Regions from separate parts of the Virgibacillus sp. GM2-2 genome, predicted to be linked through region 2. Evidence: a T-box and tRNA genes for the amino acid it is inferred to sense, from the RefSeq annotation. Region 2 holds a T-box; the other holds one or more tRNA genes.

Region 1 (7,739 bases), on a different contig from region 2:
CTCCTATCCGAAAGATCCGGATTCTTTCAAAATATGTACTCTATTATTCGAACCCCATTTTATTTTTTGTTTGAAGCATCTTATTCTTAAATTTTAATACAATAAAAGATTCTGGCACAACTCCATCCCATATATAAGTGGCATCTTCTACATACTCTACTTCCTTTCCAGATTGCGATTCTCCTCCATAAGAATCTGGTGGCCCTAGAAGTTCAATGACATCATCAAAAGTCATACTATTATCCAACTGATTAAATTCCTCTAGTGTTACCAATCCTAGATCTTCTTTGGTCTCTTTCTGTGAGCAACCAACCAATACTACAATAAAAACAAATCCAATCACTAACAATTTGTACCAATTCATAAAGTGTCCCCCTCGTTTTAGTTATTATATTTACGATTAAGTTGTAATAAAGTTTCGCGAAATTTTCATTAAATTAAAAAAACAAGTATTATCTCCCTTGAACGAAGTAATACTTGTTTTTTATAAAGTAATAAATATATTAAGTGAAAGTGGCTTAATACCGTTTTTCAACCAATCCCTTTTTACACGTTCAGCCGCTTCCTCGCCATCAAAAAACGCAATACCACAATCTCCACCGCCAGCACCAGATGGTTTCCCAGCACCACCATGTTTTTCAGCAATGTCGGCTAATTGTTTCAACAATGTTGTTTCAATTGGCGCATCCGCATGGGTGCCTAACTCCGCTAGCGCCTTTCTATTAGCTGTAATTCCTTCGAGCACTAGTAGACTGTTGTTCGTTTCTACACCTGTCATAATCAATCCAACAGCATTTGATGATTGTACAATAAACTGCTCATACAATTCTGGTGAGGAGATCTTAAGTTTGTTAATTTTTTTTATAAAGTCCTTCGTCGAAGCCGGGCTGCCTGTCCATCCAATCAACATTTGAACATTATCTGGTAATGAAATTGCTTCTACAGATAGATATGGCCAATTTTGATTTACCAAATCAACTATTGTGGATGATGCACGATACGCATCTTTTAACCAATCCGCCTGAAAAGACGTATAAGCAACCATTCCCCCATACGAAGAGGCAGCAACATCTGCACCCGATCCGCTTCCTTGAGTCTCCACATGTGCAATTGCAGCAAGTTTAAATAGTATTTCTGAAGGACAAGGTATCTTGTGGTATTTCAAAACCGCCTTTACAACTGCAGTAACAACCGCGGCACTCGAACCCAATCCATATTTAATACCCGATTCATCATCTAGCTCACTATTAATTGTTAAATCGAATGCCTCCAGTGAATTCCCTTGTTCCATAATGTAGCGACACACGATATCCATCGCATTTTCAACAAAATTTACCCGCGAATCCTTCGTTTTAATATGTATTTTTTCACTATTGACTTCCCATGGTATATTTTCAAGTCCTAACTTCGGAAGAGAAACCCGATTCTCACTAGCACTACATATCGTAGTATAAACAAAACGATCAACAGCCGTTACTATTGATCGTTGATGGGCTTCTAATATTGCATACTCGCCTGCTATCATTAATTTACCTGGGACCTTGATTGTCATTGACTCGTTTGTCACTATTTTCATCCCCTAGCTATAGGTGACTCCTTGACCTGATCGACTTAAAATGACTTTCGTAACACCAGGTATTTCACGGAGCGTTTGTTCAATTACTACCTCGTTTTCAGGCTGGTATAAAACTTTTACATTGGGACCAGCATCGATTGTAAAATATGCTGGTATGCCTTTTTCACGTAAAGCTTGAACGGTTTGCATAACCGTCATCGTCGTATCATGCCAATACGTAAATGGTGGATTTGCACCAAGTGTTGTGGCATGCATTTTTTGACAATTTGCTTCAGCAACAGAACCCAATTTATCAAAATCACGTTCCTGGATTGCTTCTTTAATAGTTGCCAGATCAGTTGGAATCGCATCAACCCAGCCCGGATAGAATGGAGAAGTTTCTACCGTTCGGCGCATACCAACACGACTGGAAACCTTTTTCATTTTTGAAGATAAAACCACCGCTGCAACACGCACATCCCAATGATTTTGTGGTGCAACTGGCACAGCATAGGAATCAGACCCGTCTTCGAGTTTGCCCTGTTCCCATTCAACAAAACCACCGTAGATGGAACGACATGCTGATCCAGAACCGCGACGTGTTAATCGAGACAGAGTTGCATCATCAACCTCTAATCCCAGTGCACGCGTTGCTGCTGCTGCAAGTGCAGCAAACCCTGAAGCCGATGAAGCAAAACCTGCCGCAGTTGGCACTGCATTCGTAGACCTTACTTCAGCATAAAGGTTCTGTTTTCCAGCAAAATCTCGTATCAAATCAAGGTATTTTGTAACTTTTATATATTGATCACCCTGAATTAATTCATTATCAAGGTAAAATACATCCTCCGTAAGATCCGTTTTAAATGTAACTGTTGTTTCTGTATAAAACGCATCTAACGTTAACGAAAGGCTATTATTCATTGGTAAAATCAACGACTCATCGCGCTTTCCCCAATATTTAATTAAGGCAATGTTGGTATGTGCCTTTGCCGTTGCTTTCATCCATAATCCCCATTTCTACCTTCAGTTCCTAATTGTGCTTTCGTAAAACAAATGGCCAGACAGCATGAGCACCAAAGCTTTTTAGCTTTTCACATAAATGCTTCGAGTGTGCCTCATTACGGGCTAAAGCTATAATGCAACCTCCGTTACCGCCACCAGTTAACTTTGCACCAAGAGCACCTTCCTGACGCGCAACATAAATAAGCCGATTAAGTCCCGCATCACTCACTCCAAGAGCTTCTAATTCTTTTTGTGCTTCATTTAATGTTTTACCTAAAATTTGTTTGCTGGCCTTCTCTAACGCTCTTCTAGCTTGATGCGTTATTTCGCCAATTCGGTCAAGACTAGCTTGAATTTTCTTCGGTGCAGACTTAAGTAGATCTGCTACTGATTCTACCGCTAACCTCGTATCACCTTTTCTTCCTGAATCAGCCACAATGAAATGAAAGTCTGTTTTCGGCTTAATAAAATGAAAAGGTCGATCTTTTTCATACCAAACTGGTGATTCTGAGGTTATCGTAAGTGTATCTATTCCACTAGGAGAACCGTGTGCAAATGTTTCCGAAATATTTGCGAGCATTAATAACGTTTCCTCTGTGAGTTCCTCATCTGCGTACGCAAATATGGACCGTATAACGGCTATTGCAACTGACGCACTAGAACCTAACCCTTTTCCGGGTGGAATTGACGATTTAATTCGTATCAATAAATCGCGGTGTGGTATTTCCAGATGATCGAGTGTGGCTGTAATACAGTTTACCAATCCGTCTAAAGCATCTGGTGCCTTGTTAATTGGACCATGGTAAAATGTACTGTCAATTTTCACTGCACCTGGAACATTATCTACCAATGCTTCTATTCCTACCAATGGAAAAGGAATAGCTATTGCTGGTTGTCCGTGTACAACCGCATGCTCGCCAATTAAAATTAGTTTACTATGAGCTATCCCAATAGCTGTTTGTTCTGAAGTTGTTGCTTTCTCTACACTCATTTTTTACTCTTTTCCACCAATTCTTTAGCTTTCCCTACACGGATATCTTTTTCATTAATCAATTGTTCAGCAATGATATCAATCAGCTCTCCTTTAGCCCCTGCTGCCATCGCAACAGAGCGAGAATGTAAAGCCATATGACCCTTCTGAATACCATCCGTCACCAAAGCCTTTAAAGCTCCTAAATTTTGCGCTAGACCCACAGATACAATTACCTGTGCCAACTCTTCTGCAGACTCTATTCCTAATATCTTATGCGCAATTTGTGATATTGGGTGAACCCGAATAGATCCTCCAACAGTTCCAACAGACATTGGTAATTCTAGTTCACCTACAAGGTTACCCTTATCATCTACATACCATTCTGTCATCGAACTATATTTTCCAAAGCGTGCTGCATACGCATGTGCACCAGCTTCCACCGCGCGCCAATCATTTCCGGTGGCAATAACAATCGGATCAATACCATTCATAATACCTTTATTGTGTGTTACTGCACGGTAAGGGTCTGATGCCGCAAATTCATAGGCATGTACTACTCCATCCCGAACCTCTTCTCCCGAGAAGTCCCCGGTCTCCAATAAATTCGGTGGTATAACACATTTAGCACGAGCAACACATCTATCAGCAAGGTTAGAAAGAATTCGTAAATAAACTTTCCCTTTTGTTAAATCCTCTACTACCGGAGCAAGTGCTTCCACCATCGTATTAATAATGTTTGCACCCATTGCATCACACGTATCTATATACAAATGCAATACGAGCATTTGGCCATATTTAGAGCCTGATTCGTCGTTCAACATACGTACTTCTAGATCCTGTGCACCGCCACCTCTTGAAACGATGCTCGGGTATGCAGCGTTTGCACCCTCAAGAAGCATTTCTTTTTCCTTCAAAAGTGCTTCTTTAGCAAAATTAAAATCAGGGCATCCTACAACCTGAATTTGGCCAATCATTACTCTACCAGAAGATTCCGTTGTAAAACCGCCAGCATTACGAACAATCTTAGCAATATAACTAGCGGACGCTACTACAGATGGTTCTTCAATAGCCATTGGCACTACATAGTCTTTCCCGTTAATAAGAAAGTTCAATCCTAACCCTAATGGCAACTGATATGTGCCAATCACATTTTCTATCATATTATTAGCCGTATCCAAGGTTAAAGGATTTGTAGAAGAAAGATGTTCCGATTCCGCTTCGGTCAAGTCTGCTTGCTCAGCAAGTAATTTTCTTCGCTCTTCTACACTCATATTATAAAAACCAGGAATTCTAGAAGTACTCATACAAATCATCCTTTTGGGTATCAAAATATATAATAATTATTTAGCTTAATTTTATTGTTATGATAATAATTTTCCTCTATCTATTATGTAAAAAAATAGCGCAAAATGCAAATAAACAAGGTTGTTTACTACAAACGACCTTGTTCATTACAATTATACTATGTATTATATCTCAATGCCAGTGTTCTTTTTGATGTAAATGGTGAGCCATGAAGGATTCGAACCTTCGACCCTCTGATTAAAAGTCAGATGCTCTACCGACTGAGCTAATGGCTCGTTTATTTCTGATTTTTCTTTTAGAATACTTGTCTTATTTGCACTTATGCAATAAGAAAGGATTTATACTTTCTTACCTGCCAAAAAAGGGCCTAAAATACAAAAACCACGTCATATCGTGGTAAGTTTGATACACAGGGTAAAAATTATAAATGGCTGGGCTACCAGGATTCGAACCTGGGAATGACGGGATCAAAACCCGCTGCCTTACCGCTTGGCTATAGCCCATCAAAAAAATAAAGTGGTGGAGGGGGGCAGATTCGAACTGCCGAACCCTGAGGGAGCGGATTTACAGTCCGCCGCGTTTAGCCACTTCGCTACCCCTCCATATAATTTCCAAAAACGTAAAAGTTATACATAAAAAAATGGTGCCGGCCAGAGGACTTGAACCCCCAACCTACTGATTACAAGTCAGTTGCTCTACCAGTTGAGCTAGGCCGGCTAAATGGTGGAGGATGCAGGGCTCGAACCTGCGACCCCCTGCTTGTAAGGCAGGTGCTCTCCCAGCTGAGCTAATCCTCCAGATAATGGTGACCCGTACGGGATTCGAACCCGTGTTACCGCCGTGAAAGGGCGGTGTCTTAACCGCTTGACCAACGGGCCTAGAGTTAACTTTTTGATATGTAATGTCAAAAACCAACGAATTTTATTATATACAGATTCTCTCTCTTTGTAAAGAGGAATTCTACTTTTTTCTACTTTTTTTTAGCATTTATTTCTCTTTTGCTATTAACACATGCTTTTTAGTCTTAACAATTGAATTTATTATATACAGATTGATACTATTAATGAAAGAAAAAAGTACTTTTTACGAAGGTGGTTCTTATGAAAGTTGTTAATAATATAACAGAGTTAATCGGTGAAACACCCATTGTAAAGCTAAATAAACTTGTACCCACTGAATCTGCAGATGTCTACGTTAAATTAGAGTTGCAAAATCCTACTAGAAGTGTAAAAGATCGTGCTGCTTTTAATATGATAAAGAAGGCTGAAGAACAAGGGATTATCAAACCTGGAGATACGATCATTGAACCAACAAGCGGGAATACCGGTATCGGTCTTGCTATGAATGCAGCTGCAAAGGGCTACCGAGCAATACTAGTAATGCCAGATACAAGTACCAAAGAGCGCATTTCTTTATTGAAAGCCTACGGTGCAGAAATTGTTCTTACTCCAAGCGAAGAAAAAATGCCTGGAGCAATTAAAAAAGCAAAAGAATTAAAACAAAAGATACCAGGGAGCTTCATTCCTCAGCAGTTTGAGAATCCAGCAAATCCCGATATTCACAGAACAACAACCGCGTTAGAAATTTATGAACAAATGGAAGGCAAACTGGATGCATTTATTGCAACCGCCGGCACTGGCGGCACAATTACTGGAGTTGGTGAAACATTAAAGGAAAAAATCCCAAATCTTTATATTGCAGTTGCTGAACCAAAAGGATCTCCTGTCCTGTCCGGGGGCAAACCTGGGAAACACAAATTAGTTGGTACTAGTCCTGGTTTTATTCCAGAAATACTTAATACCGATATCTTTGATGAAATACAACAAATTGCAGACGAAGACGCAATTGAGATGTTTAAACGCATACCTAGGGAAGAAGGTCTATTCGTAGGACTATCCGGTGCAGCAGCGATTTTCACCGCCTTAGACATCGCCCAGAAACTTGGTAAAGAAAAAAAAGTTCTTTGTGTAGCACCAGATACTGGAGAACGATACCTTAGCATGAATTTATTCGATCATTAATAAAAAAGCAATTCATTGTTCTATGCCAATGAATTGCTTTTTTCTATGTATTCGTTAACGCTACAAACCATATTATTACAACTGCAGGTACTGATGTATAGAGTGCAATAGATGGTTTAAAAACCTTTTTCTTAATAAGAAAGATAGTTAATAATATCTCAAAAATAGTAACTACAATTGCAACAATTACTAACATCGGTATTTCACTTGTCATCTTCATATCCCCCTCTATTTTTCATATTCCTTCTCAATTATAACAAAGATTGGAAAAAATTCTCACGAGAATTTAAAGCGTGTTTTTTAAAAAATTTTGATTCGCACAAAAATGTATACACTTGTAACCAAAAAGGCGAACTGGAGACTGCTCAGTAGCGGACACAGAGGGCGCTATTTATACTTTCCGCACATGTTTTATGGGTTAATAGGACACAGGATACCTTATTTAAGTAAAATGGCGATGAAATCACTTCTTTTTGCTGCATAACGGATCCTGAGTCCGCGAACAGATGCATTTGCCCCAATTTTGCACGAATAAGGGATCTGGTGTCCGCTTATCCCAAATTTGCTTATATTACGCACCTCTGGAATCCTGAACATTGCATAGAACACTCTACAAAAACGTGAATTTTAGTAGATAAAGCACTTGTGCCTTGAATAGCGAAAGCGACTGTCCACCGTGAAAATCAACTTGTTGCAGTCACTCCAGATTAAAAAAAACATAATTAAAAAAGCAATAAAAAAAAACACCTAGCACTTAAAAAGTGTTAGATGTTTAATAAAGAGCTTCCAAGCGGACTTGAACCGCTGACCCCCACCTTACCATGGTGGTGCTCTACCAGCTGAGCTATGGAAGCGTATGTATGGCTCCACAGGTAGGATTCGA
Region 2 (7,739 bases):
CTAGACGGTGTATCATATCCTATCCATGTGCCAAAAGTTACGTTAGGATTGTATCCAACAAACCACGAATCTTTCCACTCCTGCGAAGTTCCAGATTTGCCGGCCCAATCTATTGACATATCAATATGCGATTGTAAGAAAGTAGCTGTACCATAATCTAAAACGTCTCTTAAGATATCTGTTGTTAAGTATGCAGTTTGTGGCGAGAATACTTTTACTGGCTTGGATTCGTGTTCATAGATAGTTTTGCCATCTTTGGTAGTAATTTTTTCAATCATATAAGCATCTACAAATTTACCGCCATTTGCAAAAGTTCCATAAGCATTTATATTTTCTTCAATAGTTGTACCATAGGTTGTTGCTCCAATACCAAGTACCAGGTTACTATATTCCTTTTCGCCAATGGTAGTAATGCCCATTTTTTCTATATACTTTTGACCAATTCCTCTATTCATTAGCATGTTATACACTTGAATAGCAGGGACGTTAAAGGATTCGGCAAGTGCTTTTCTAGCCGTCACAAGTCCATGGTAATTAGTTGTATAGTTATCAGGTGAATACGAGCCATATGTTGTAGGAATGTCATCTAAAACACTAGCTGGCTGTAATAAACCTTCTTCAAAAGCAGGTGCATAATCAAGTAATGGTTTCATTGTACTACCATTTGATCGAATTGCTTCTGTCGCATAGTTTAATTGATTTTCTTGTGAGTAGCCGCGTCCACCGACAAAGCTAATAATTCTACCTGTTGCATTTTCTATTAGCATTCCAGCGGTTTGAACAGGCTCCACGATATGATATCGTTTTCCTGTTTTCGGATCCGTCCAATACCAGTCACTTTTCGGTCCATAGTAATCATAGTTCTTTACAATTTCTTGAAAAGCAACATACGTTTTTTTATCAATTGTCGTATGGATTTTATATCCGTTTTGGCGTAAAGCACGATCTGCACGAATCATGTATTCTTCTTTTAGCTTTTCATCTTTTTCAAGTTGTTCGACAGTATACCCGTCTTCTTTCGCGATTTTCTCTGCTAAAATGTTCTTTGCTCGTGCTTCCGCTTCAAACATCAAATACGGATACTTTTCCATCGGTGTATTTGATTTCGTAATAAAATCTTTCGTGATATCATAATTTAAAGCCTTTTCGTATTCTTTTTTCGTAATATATTCAGCCTCATACATTCTGTCTAACACTGTTTTCATTCGATCAATGCCAGGTTGTAATGCTGCTGGTTCTTTTAATCCACCACTATTTTTATATGGCGTGTAATAGGACGGGCTCTGTGGAAGCCCAGCAAGATAGGCTGATTGCGGTAAATTCAAATCTGCAGCGTCTACACCAAAAATTCCTTGTGCTGCTGTTTGAATTCCTGCAATGTTTCGTCCAGATGCTTCTCTACCATATGGAACTATATTAAGATATGCTTCTAAAATCTCATCTTTTTTAAAGAATCTTTCTAAACGTAAGGCTAGTAAAATCTCTTTTGCTTTACGTTCAAAAGAAACTTCGTTCGTAAGAATCTGATTTTTAATTAATTGTTGCGTTAAAGTACTACCGCCTGTTTTCACAGCGGCATTTGTTGCTTCTTGAACAACTGCACGTAAGATCGCTTTTGGAACAACACCTTCATGTTCTTTAAAATTTCGATCTTCAGTAGCGATGACTGCGTTAATTAATGTATCAGAAACATTTTCGAGTTTTACCTCTTCACGCATGATATCTGATCGAATATCTCCAAAATATTTATTTTCTGCAAAATATATTGTCGACGTTTCTTCGTAGTTATAGATATCCTTTTTCATGCTTTCATAGCTTCGTATAGGTTCATCTTTTACTAAAGAAGCAAAGTAACCAGCTCCAACTCCGCCAGCAAAAAATAATCCAATAACACCAATAATGATAAAGAATAAGATAATATTCCAAGTGACATCATATGTAACCCTTGAGGTGCGTTGAATTTTTCCTTGCTCCCAGAGAGATTTGACTTTTTTATACGATTTATCTAATACTTTTTTAATTTCATCCATATTAGACCTCCTAAATATTCACCCCATATTATACCATACTAGTTATCTAGTAAAAATAATAACTTTTGAAGAAATGATTCCAAAACTAGTTCTTTTATGTTAACTTATTTTCTATTAGGTTTACATAAAAGGAGGAGTACAATAATGAAGTACAATTCGAAAGTAAAAAATTTAGTCATTTGTGCTATGTTTGCTGCAATTACAGCAGTTATGGCTCAGATAGAAGTTCCGCTTCCGCTTGTACCAATAAGTGGTCAAACGCTGGCAGTTGGAATAACGGCGACAATCATTGGAAGTAGACTTGGTGCTATTGCGATGATTTGTTATGCAGCAGTCGGGGCGGTTGGAGCACCAGTATTTGCGGGTTTTAGTGGTGGAGCACATGTATTGATCGGTCCGACAGGAGGGTATATTTTTGGATTTATTTTAGCTGCTTATGCTACAGGTTTCATTTTGGAAAAAAGCAAATTTACGATAACAATGGCAATGATTGCTAACACAGTGGGGATGATTATCACACTTATAATGGGAACTATCCAGTTGAAATTTGTGCTAGACTTAACCTGGTCTCAAGCACTTGCATCAGGGGTATATCCATTTATCGTGGTCGGGTTAATTAAAGCATTTTTAGCAAGCTGGATTGGAGTTACTGTAAGAAAAAGACTTGTGCAAGCAAATTTGTTATTCCCACTAAAAAGCATAAGGTTATTGCAATTATTTTATAAGTATGGTAAAAATATATAATAATTAAATCATTACATGCATTGAAGGATCGAAGTAGTGAGCAAATCCCTATTATAGAGAGTTAGCGGGTGGTGGAAGCTGACATATATTTGTAAACGAATTACAATCTGGAGCTTTTTCTTGAATAAGAAAACGGTGAAACCCCATCGTTAACAAACCCAAAGTGGCATTTCTATGCAACAAGGGTGGTACCGCGAAGTCAACTCTCGTCCCTTTCTACAATGTAGGGGACGGGAGTTTTTTATTTCAACGTCAGAAAGTACAAAATGTGGTTGACCTTATAAGAAAAACTTCGGCATTCGCTATTAAGGGCGAGGCGAATGCCGAGTTTTTTAACACTAAAATAGGAGTGTGGTAACAATGTCAGTATTAAAAGAGCTAGAAAGACGTGGATTGTTGCATCAAACAACCGATTACGAAGGACTTGAAAAACATTTAAACGAGAACCAGGTTACCGTTTACTGTGGATTTGACCCAACTGGTGATAGTCTGCACATTGGTCATCTTGTTCCAGTGTATATGTTAAAACGATTTCAACGCGCGGGGCATAAGCCTATCGGTTTGATTGGTGGAGGAACTGGAATGATCGGCGATCCGAGTGGTCGCTCATCCGAACGTTCGTTAAATAGTGATGATGTGGTAAAAGGATATAGTGAAAAAATTAAGCAGCAGTTGGCTCATTTACTCGAATTTGATAAAGGTGAAAATGCGGCAGTTGCTAGAAACAATCATGATTGGTTAGCCAGCATGACTGTTATTGATTTTTTACGTGATGCAGGAAAGCATTTTGGCATTAACTATATGCTTGCAAAAGAATCAGTGTCTGCTCGAATTGAACAAGGAATTTCGTTTACTGAATTCAGCTACATGATTCTTCAATCGTTAGACTTTCTCAAACTTTACGAGCAAGAAAATTGCACCTTGCAAATCGGTGGCAGTGACCAGTGGGGGAATATTACTGCTGGAATGGAATTAATCCGTCGTTCCCGTGAAAATATGGATGAGGAAGTTAATGTGTTTGGATTGACTGTTCCGTTAATTACTAAAGCTGATGGCACTAAGTTTGGAAAAACTGCAGGTGGTGCTGTATGGCTGGATCCTGAAAAAACAACGCCATATGAATTTTATCAATTTTGGTTTAATACAGATGACCGCGATGTGATTAAATTTATTCAATACTTTACGTTCCTGGATCAAGATGAAGTGGATCAACTAACAAAAGCAGTTGATGAGAAACCAGAAGAACGCTTAGCGCAAAAACGATTAGCTGAAGAAGTTACGAAAGTAGTACATGGTCAAGAAGCTGTAGAACAGGCACAAAAAATCTCTGCTTCCTTGTTTAGTGGTGATTTAAAAGCTTTAACTGGGAAAGAGATTGAGCAAGGGTTTAAAGATGTCCCAACACACAATAGACAAAAAGAAAATATTGGATTAATCGATTTGCTCGTCGAAGCGAAAATTTCTTCATCCAAACGTCAAGCGAGGGAAGATATTCAAAATGGAGCGATCTACATCAACGGTGAACGAAATCAGGATTTACAGCACACGATAACTGCTGAGGATCAAATTGAAGATACGTTTACGATAATTCGTCGGGGAAAGAAGAAATACTTTTTAGTTCGCTTTCAATAAGTAAAAACACGATCTGTGACAGGATCGTGTTTTTTAGGTTCTTTCGATTTTCTTTTTCGAAGAAGTGTTATTCCGCGGAGACTGAGTGCGATGTCTCGATCGGTTATTTTCTGTCAAAATAGTTCTTAGTCTATTGATTTTATATCAAAAACAACAAACCTGAGATCTTAGACGCAAAATAAAAAACCTAGAATCCGTATAAACACGGTTTCTAGGTTTTTCGTTATAACTTAACGAGAGTAGAATTCTACGATAAGCGCTTCATTAATTTCAGCAGGAAGTTCAGTACGCTCTGGGTAGCGAGAGTAGCTTCCTTCCAGTTTATCCGCATCGAAAGTTAGATAATCAGGAACAAAGTTGTTCACTTCGATTGCTTCTTTAACGATATCTAGTTTTTGTGATTTTTCACGTAAACCAAATACTTGACCTGGCTTCATACGGTATGATGGAATATCAACGCGTTTACCATCTACTGTTACGTGACCGTGGTTTACTAGCTGACGAGCTTGTCTGCGTGTACGAGCAAGACCTGCACGATAAACAAGGTTATCAAGACGAGATTCAAGAAGAATCATGAAGTTTTCACCATGAATACCTTTTTGTTTACCAGCTTGATCGAACAAGTTACGGAATTGACGTTCGTTCAATCCATACATGAAGCGTAGTTTTTGCTTCTCTTGTTGTTGCAAACCGTATTCAGAGATTTTCTTTCTTTGGTTCGGTCCATGTTGACCAGGAGCGTAAGGGCGTTTATCTAGTTCCTTACCAGTTCCAGTTAATGAAATGCCAAGACGACGTGATTTCTTCCATACTGATCCAGTATAACGTGACATAAGACATTTCCTCCTTTTTATGTTATTTGCATAAAATAAGAGACCGTGTTCCTATCCGATGCTCATTATGTTTTCATGTACCATCGCTCCAGCAGCAGAGAGTTACACGATACACCTCAAATCTTGAGGAACAAAATGATGACAAGCGGCGGCTCACAAAGGCTACCTTTTTATTTTACACAACGAACAGTATATCTGTTTCCTGCTTAGAAGTCAATGATTTTATTATATCCACGAATAAAAGAAAAATATATTTTGAGAAGATTTTATAGGAAAAATCTCCTATTTGCTATATAATGTATCTATAATATTCAAAAATTTATCGGGACATTAACTATAAATGTATAAAATATATATGATGATAGGTGATCATAGATGGTAGACTACAATCAACTAAAAGGAGAAATAAGAAATATCTGCTATGAAATCTTATTAAAGCTGGAAAATTACTCCTATAGAAAAGTACTTAAAACTATCTCTATACGAATTCAGAATTTGTTAGAAATACCTATTGTTGCTACATATTCTTATAATCATTGGAAACAGATGTATGAGAAAATTACAGATCATAACGAATTGGTTCCAGAAATTGATCAAATTACACATTCCACTGAATTGCTAGTTAAGACGAAAAGTGAATTAACAGCTCGCATTTTACCATTCGATATAGAAGTTGAGCCACATGTTATCGTATTACTAGCGCACCAACTGGAAGATGAACGATTTACCAACGAATTATTACGTATTATAAAAGATGAAATTGAAAATGTTTTAAACATCGTAAATAATTACAATTTAAACAAGGAAAATGAAAAAAGAAATGCTTTCTTGTTTGATTTAACGACAAAGTTTTATGAAGTTATTACGAAAAAAAATATATTGACCGAATTAACAAAAGCAATGAATACGTTATATCCCCAATTTGATTACAATATCTTGCTCTCACAAGATTACGAGGAAGAAGAATCGTCAAACTTACCAATTAAAACCATAGAGTATAGTGATGATGCAACAAAAAGGGTAAGCACACAAGCGTTTATCACTGGTGAAATTCAGCTTGAAGATCGTCTAAAGGAAAAAATAACTTGTTTATATGCTCCTTTACGCGGTAAACAAGGTGTTTATGGCGTTCTCCAATTGTTAACAGAAAGCGCAGTGGATTTTCCGCAAAAAGAAATCGAATTTACTGCAAAACTAGCAAGTATTGCTGGGAAGGCGATTGAGAGTGCTATTCTATATGAAAATTCTAAGCATTTGGTTGAAGATTTAAAACTAATTAATGACGCCACTCATGCATTAAATTCAAATTTAAATATTGTTGAAATAACCACCATCATACGGAACAAAATTATAGAAGCAAGTGGCGCTTCACAGGTCGGCTTTGTATACACAGGTGAAACACAAAACCATCTAGTTAATGTGTTGTCAGGAAGTACGAACTATTTCTTTACTAACGATGGAGCAGAACATGCTGACTTTATATTCAACCAAGTAATGAGTAAAAAAGAAGCAATCTTTAGTGGAAATTACACAATTGAACTATCAGACTTTGCTTTTTCTTCTGTGATGGCAATTCCTATGCTTCACGCTGGTACGATTCACGGTGTAATCATTATTACACATGAAAACAAATATGCTTTTTCGTTTGATCACTTTAAACTCATGCAATCACTCGTACAGCATTTTACGTTAGCGCTCACAAATTCTATACTAAATGATAAGCTGAAGGCTGTTGCAATAACCGACTATTTAACGAAATTGTATTCACGTAATCATTTAGAAGAACAAATAGAAACAGATTTAGTGAAGGATGAACGAGGTACATTAATTATCCTTGATATTGATGATTTTAAGAGAATTAATGATACGTATGGCCACCACATTGGTGACGAGGTCATTATTCAAGTGGCTTCCATTATTAAAGCACATACGGGAGAAAATGATATCCCTGCCAGATGGGGAGGAGAAGAGTTAGCGATCTATTTATCCAATGCAACTGTCGATGAAGGGGTGCATATTGCTACTCAAATTAGAAAGCAGGCTGAGAACTTTACTGATCCCAAAGTTACATTATCCTGTGGGGTTGCGACGTGGGATAAGACGACGAAAGTTGATGTAAAGGATTTATTTGTGCGAGCTGACAAAGCGTTATATAAAGCCAAGAATACAGGTAAAAATTGTGTTGTAAAAGACATGGAAGAAATGAAGACATGATAAAAGCTTGTTGTTTTTGTAACAATACCTGTAAAGTGCGAACTAATTTAGGGGGCTAGCGACTGCTTGGTATCGGACTGAGGATTCCTTATTTACCTTTTTTAGCTTTATTTTGAGCGTTAACGGACACACGATTCCTTATGCAGCTGAAAAACATGATTTTCAACTGTTTTTACCTAAATAAGGAATCCTGAGTCCGATAACAACCACATTTACCCTTATTTCTCACAAATAAGGAATCATGTGTCCGCTAGCTGCCATCCTGCATGCAATCTTTCCAGTACGG

Evidence for each region. The T-box of region 2 lies ahead of tyrS (tyrosine--tRNA ligase). A T-box ahead of a tRNA ligase gene usually reads a tRNA of that ligase, here a tRNA-Tyr.
Region 1: it encodes a tRNA-Tyr, which carries the amino acid that the T-box ahead of tyrS (tyrosine--tRNA ligase) is inferred to sense. The anticodon was not compared.

Annotation. Positions count from the first base shown of each region.
Region 1 covers NZ_JBUZWC010000011.1:33-7,771, reverse strand. The annotation lists gene ACY9Z2_RS13055 (hypothetical protein) at 44-364, opposite strand; gene ACY9Z2_RS13050 (phosphomevalonate kinase) at 485-1,576, opposite strand; gene mvaD (diphosphomevalonate decarboxylase) at 1,580-2,557, opposite strand; gene mvk (mevalonate kinase) at 2,586-3,548, opposite strand; gene ACY9Z2_RS13035 (hydroxymethylglutaryl-CoA reductase, degradative) at 3,545-4,834, opposite strand; tRNA gene ACY9Z2_RS13030 (tRNA-Lys) at 5,035-5,110, opposite strand; tRNA gene ACY9Z2_RS13025 (tRNA-Gln) at 5,264-5,338, opposite strand; tRNA gene ACY9Z2_RS13020 (tRNA-Tyr) at 5,353-5,437, opposite strand; tRNA gene ACY9Z2_RS13015 (tRNA-Thr) at 5,477-5,552, opposite strand; tRNA gene ACY9Z2_RS13010 (tRNA-Val) at 5,557-5,632, opposite strand; tRNA gene ACY9Z2_RS13005 (tRNA-Glu) at 5,639-5,713, opposite strand; gene cysK (cysteine synthase A) at 5,936-6,856, shown strand; gene ACY9Z2_RS12995 (hypothetical protein) at 6,900-7,070, opposite strand; tRNA gene ACY9Z2_RS12990 (tRNA-Thr) at 7,638-7,710, opposite strand.
Region 2 covers NZ_JBUZWC010000008.1:35,702-43,440, forward strand. The annotation lists gene ACY9Z2_RS11115 (transglycosylase domain-containing protein) at 1-2,030, opposite strand, end outside; gene ACY9Z2_RS11120 (biotin transporter BioY) at 2,175-2,774, shown strand; T-box leader at 2,786-2,991, shown strand; gene tyrS (tyrosine--tRNA ligase) at 3,135-4,406, shown strand; gene rpsD (30S ribosomal protein S4) at 4,637-5,239, opposite strand; gene ACY9Z2_RS11135 (sensor domain-containing diguanylate cyclase) at 5,615-7,453, shown strand.